DNA from 2 places in the Enterovibrio makurazakiensis genome. Region 2 is predicted to be linked to the other one. Evidence: riboswitches for the same ligand, from Rfam matches in the RefSeq annotation. Region 2 holds a riboswitch; the other holds the start of a gene.
The links. A riboswitch is a leader RNA that binds a small molecule or an ion and turns the genes downstream of it on or off. The one in region 2 is predicted to bind thiamine pyrophosphate.
Positions count from the first base shown of each region.

Region 1: it holds a riboswitch for thiamine pyrophosphate, as region 2 does, so the genes downstream of both, thiB (thiamine ABC transporter substrate binding subunit) here and thiC (phosphomethylpyrimidine synthase ThiC) in region 2, are expected to answer to the same signal.

Region 1 is NZ_JAKJSE010000015.1:145,646-148,016, forward strand. Features, by position in the region: gene thiP (thiamine/thiamine pyrophosphate ABC transporter permease) at 1-323, opposite strand, end outside; gene thiB (thiamine ABC transporter substrate binding subunit) at 328-1,299, opposite strand; TPP riboswitch at 1,374-1,478, opposite strand; gene L4D06_RS12730 (DUF547 domain-containing protein) at 1,517-2,323, opposite strand.
Region 2 is NZ_JAKJSE010000025.1:99,745-102,115, forward strand. Features, by position in the region: gene thiC (phosphomethylpyrimidine synthase ThiC) at 1-1,042, opposite strand, end outside; TPP riboswitch at 1,151-1,249, opposite strand; gene crcB (fluoride efflux transporter CrcB) at 1,300-1,683, opposite strand; tRNA gene L4D06_RS19100 (tRNA-Trp) at 2,172-2,248, opposite strand; gene L4D06_RS19105 (hypothetical protein) at 2,325-2,371, opposite strand, start outside.

The DNA.
Region 1 (2,371 bases), on a different contig from region 2:
ATGGCTAAAAGACCAAACACGCCAACCAATACGGGGAGTACCAGTGTCATTGAAAAGAGCTTGAGCAGTAGGGCTTTGCCTTTGAACTCTCGGCGTGATAGGGCGTGGGCAACGGGAATAGCGAGACCCACAGAAAGCAAGGTAGACAAGAATGCTTGTTTGAAACTGAAAACAGTGACGTGTTGAAGGTAAGGGTCACACCACAACGAAGCGACGTCTAACGACGGCGCTTGAGATAGCAGAGAAAATAAAGCGGCGCTGATCAGCACCGCTATTAACGAAGCCGAAATTACTCCCGGCCAAGTTCTTGAAGGGTTTAGCACAATGTTACTTCACCAGTGCCGATTGCCATTCACGGATCCAGTTGCGGCGATTATCCGCTACTTTTTCAGGTGTGAATTGCAAGCTTTTGTTTGGAACCGACAAGGTATCGAAACCTTTTGGCAGCTCAACGCCAGTGACGGGATACATCCAGTTTCCGGTTGGAATCGTATTCTGGAAGCCATCGCTAAGAATGAACTGCATGAACTCATCTGCAAGCGCTGAATTGTCTGAACCTTTCACTTTTGCCGCCACTTCAACTTGCATGTAATGGCCTTCTGCGAAGTTAGCGCTGGTGAAGTTGGCATTCTCCTCGGCAATCAAATGGTAAGCAGGAGATGTGGTGTATGACAGCACCATGTCTGACTCGCCACTTAAGAACATGTTGTAGGCTTCAGACCAGCCTTTGGTGACGGTAACGGTTTTGCCTGCCAGTTTTTGCCATGCCGTTGTGACATCATCGCCGTAGATAGATTTCATCCACAGCATCAAGCCTTGGCCTGGGGTAGACGTTCGAGGATCTTGGTAGATCACGGAAATGTCGTCGCGTGTTTCGACCAGCTCTTTCAGGCTTTTTGGCGGGTTTTCCAATTTGGTTTTGTCATAAACGAAAGCAAAGTAACCATAGTCATAAGGAACGAATGTGGTGTTATTCCAACCATCCGGCAGTGTGACGTTTTTCACGTCCACAGTATGTGGCGCAAGCAATCCCGTTTTTTCCGCTTCAGCCATCAAGTTGGTGTCTAGGCCAAGTAGGACGTCAGCTTTGCTGTTATTTCCTTCAAGACGCAAGCGGTTAAGAATGGTCACGCCATCTTCCAATGCCACTAGGTTCAAGGTGCAATCACATTGAGCTTCAAACGCTTTTTTTACCGCAGGGCCAGGGCCCCAATCTGCTGCAAATGAGTCGTAGGTGTAAACGGTTAACGTGTTTGAAGTATCGGCTAACGCAGGGCCCGCCATGGCCATGGTTAACATCAGGGTGGAAAATGGGATTTTCATGGTTGCCTCACATCATGTTCGGCGAGGCTGAGGGTCATTGAGTTGAGTTGCACTCCGCGACATCTCATTCCTACGCCAGCATTATCTGGTTCAGGTGTATGGGTTTAGCATTCGCAATCTCAGCCAACTTCATGTCAGCTCCCCACGAGATGGTTGATATTGTAATCATCAAGGAGATGATTACCAATAATTGTTATGGCTTATTGAGCGACCAGTCGTAATCGAATTTGATTTTACCCGTCCAGCCTTTCAGCGGCTTCCCGTCGCGATACTCGTCTATCTGCGACAAAATGGCTTGTTCATTGTCACCAAAATCAACGCCATACCAATCGTAAATGGACGACAGCGTTAAGGTATTGTCACTGATAGTGGCGCCTTTAGGGCTATTGGTGAACTGTGTTGCAGCCGCATCAAGTAAAGACTCTGTGTTCTTGGCGGTAAAAGCAGTTTTAGCAAGGTTTGGGCAACCTAGGCTGGCGCAATTGACGGCATAGTGAATGCGTGAATCGTTCCAAATTGGACGAAGGATACGGTGCTCAATATCATTAAGGGTTAGCGCTTGCCCTGCAACTGTAGTGACTTTGTCATCCCAAGGGCCAAAGCTTAAAAATCCCCCCAGCTTGGTGATCGATTTAATCGGGTATTCATCAAGAATAAGTTTTACAGTGAGTGCGTTATACAGATTCACCCAATAGGCAAATTGTTCGCTCTGACGGTAGTGACGCGGGTCGAGAGCGGTCAGATCAGATAAGTATTGATCCAGTAAGGCGTTATCTTGTTTTGTCACAGCGCCATAGTTGAACAGGGTGTGCTGACCTTGTTCAGTAAGATACGTATCTAAAATCTGTTGCCATTTACTGTGGTCAAAAGCGGTTGAATTTGTTTCGTTGCTGCTATCCCAAATGGGCCACAACTCGCTTTTTGGTGCGGCCAAGACATCGCTCGAAAACAAGATCAAAGTAGCGAACAAAGTGACGTAACGTGACAAAGCGTTGTGCATGGCGTATCCCTAACTCAGTGTGAACGTGCATTAGTGTGCTCGTATTGG
Region 2 (2,371 bases):
CAATGCCAGTCACTCGTTTTGCGGTCATAGGAACATAGCGTAGCAGCACACCAGCGTGGATAGTGAAGTAATCAACGCCTTGCTCAGCTTGCTCAATAAGCGTGTCTCTCATCACTTCCCATGTCAGATCCTCAGCTACACCATTGACCTTCTCTAACGCTTGATACATTGGCACGGTGCCAATAGGCACTGGGCTGTTACGTAAAATCCACTCGCGAGTTTCGTGAATATTTCGCCCTGTAGAAAGATCCATCACAGTATCGCCACCCCAACGCGTCGACCACACCAACTTCTCCGTTTCTTCTTCGATAGAAGAGCTCACCGACGAGTTACCGATATTTGCATTCACCTTCACCAAAAAGTTTCGGCCAATGATCATCGGCTCTGATTCTGGGTGGTTGATGTTTGAAGGAATAATGGCGCGACCTTCCGCGACTTCTTTACGAACAAATTCTGGCGTGATTTCTTTGGGTAAGTTTGCTCCGAAGTTTTGACCTGGGTGTTGACGGTTAAGCTGCTCATCGGAATAAGTTGGGTTACCCATGTTCTCGCGTATCGCTATATATTCCATCTCAGGCGTGATGATCCCTTGGCGCGCATAGTGTAGCTGTGTCACGCAATGCCCATTCTTGGCACGACGTACGCTCGGTAATTGACCAAAACGCAGTTCATCTAAGGTGTCATCATCTAGACGAATTTGGGCAAACTCTGAAGTAACTTTATCGAGCAGCTCCGTGTCTGAACGCTCTTCAATCCAACGCTCACGAAGTTTCGGTAAACCAGAGTAAATATCGATGTCATAACTCGGGTCGGTATAAACACCAGAAGTATCATAGACTCGAACAGCTTCGTTATCTTCAAACTGAGGGTTTTTCTTGTCTCCACCTATAAGGCTTGGCGCCAAAGAGATTTCGCGCATACCAACACGAATATCAGGGCGAGAGCCTTCTACATGGATTTTCTGAGAATTAGGGAAAGGTTGTACCGACAGGTTGTCGATAAAGGTTTTTGCATCATTTCTAGATTGTTTACGACTCGACATAGCATTACTCCAAATATTGTGGGAATAAATGCTTGCCGGATTGGCTCTGCAAGAGTTTGATTGCTCAAAAATACACCTATCTGAAAAATAGATATACCTACGGCATTAATGTTTGCTTCTCTTGTTTCCTTCGCAGGTATTAGCCTGATCAGGTTCAACGGATCCCGCTTTCGCGGTCTCAGCCAAATGGCACTCCGACAAGTATTAGCCAGCAGTATAGGTAATCGAATCAACCATCTCAACCTCAGAGTCTGTGACTAACTGCGCATTAATAGCTGAAAACCTGCCCAAGCAGCAAAAATACAAACCACTACATTCAACACAATGTTAAGCCCCATTTTGAACCACTCCCCCTGCTGAAGAAGTAAAACGTTGTCCATGGAGAATGTTGAAAAAGTTGTTAAGGCGCCAAGAAAGCCAAGGCCAACAAGGTGTCGCCAAGGACCCGGGCCAAACGTTTCTTGTTCCAATGCAGCAACGAGCACGCCCATTATCAAGGAACCAATAATGTTCACAACCAGCGTCCCGTATGGAAATCCGCGTCCTAGTAAAATCGCGCAAAGCTCAGAAATGAGATAACGAGAACATGCGCCAGTCGCACCACCAATGGCAATATAGAAAAGCAAAACTGCTTGATTCATGGCATCAACCACTTTTATTGATTAAAAAGTGGAAACAGGATACGCCCAATAGAAGCCAAGTGCGATGGCTGGATCAGGATATAAAAAGGATCATTCAGAAAAAGCGACTTAAACGAAAAAGACTCCAACATTTCTGCCGGGACGCGCAGTCTAGAGCATGAAAGTGGAAGGGGTGGAGAGATTTGACCGGGCTGGCGTTCCAGCTCCCAACATCCCTTTTCAAAAGTGACAGATATGAAAAAGCCCCGACATTGCTGTCGAGGCTTTAAATGTGGCAGGGGTGGAGAGATTCGACCGGGCTGGCGCTCCAGCTCCCAACATCACTTTTCAAAAGTGACAGATACGAAAAAGCCCCGACATTGCTGTCGAGGCTTTAAATATGGCAGGGGTGGAGAGATTCGACCGGGCTGGCGTTCCAGCTCCCAACATCACTATTCAAAAGTGACAGATACGAAAAAGCCCCGACATTGCTGTCGAGGCTTTAAATGTGGCAGGGGTGGAGAGATTCGAACTCCCAACACGCGGATTTGGAATCCGCTGCTCTGCCAATTGGAGCTACACCCCTATATGAACGCCATTTTAACGAGAATAAGATAAATAGCTAGGGATTAATGCCAACACGAGCGCTAAGTGCTCAGTAATTATGCTAAATCATGTTTTTCGGCTTGATTCTGTTTGTATTTATTAA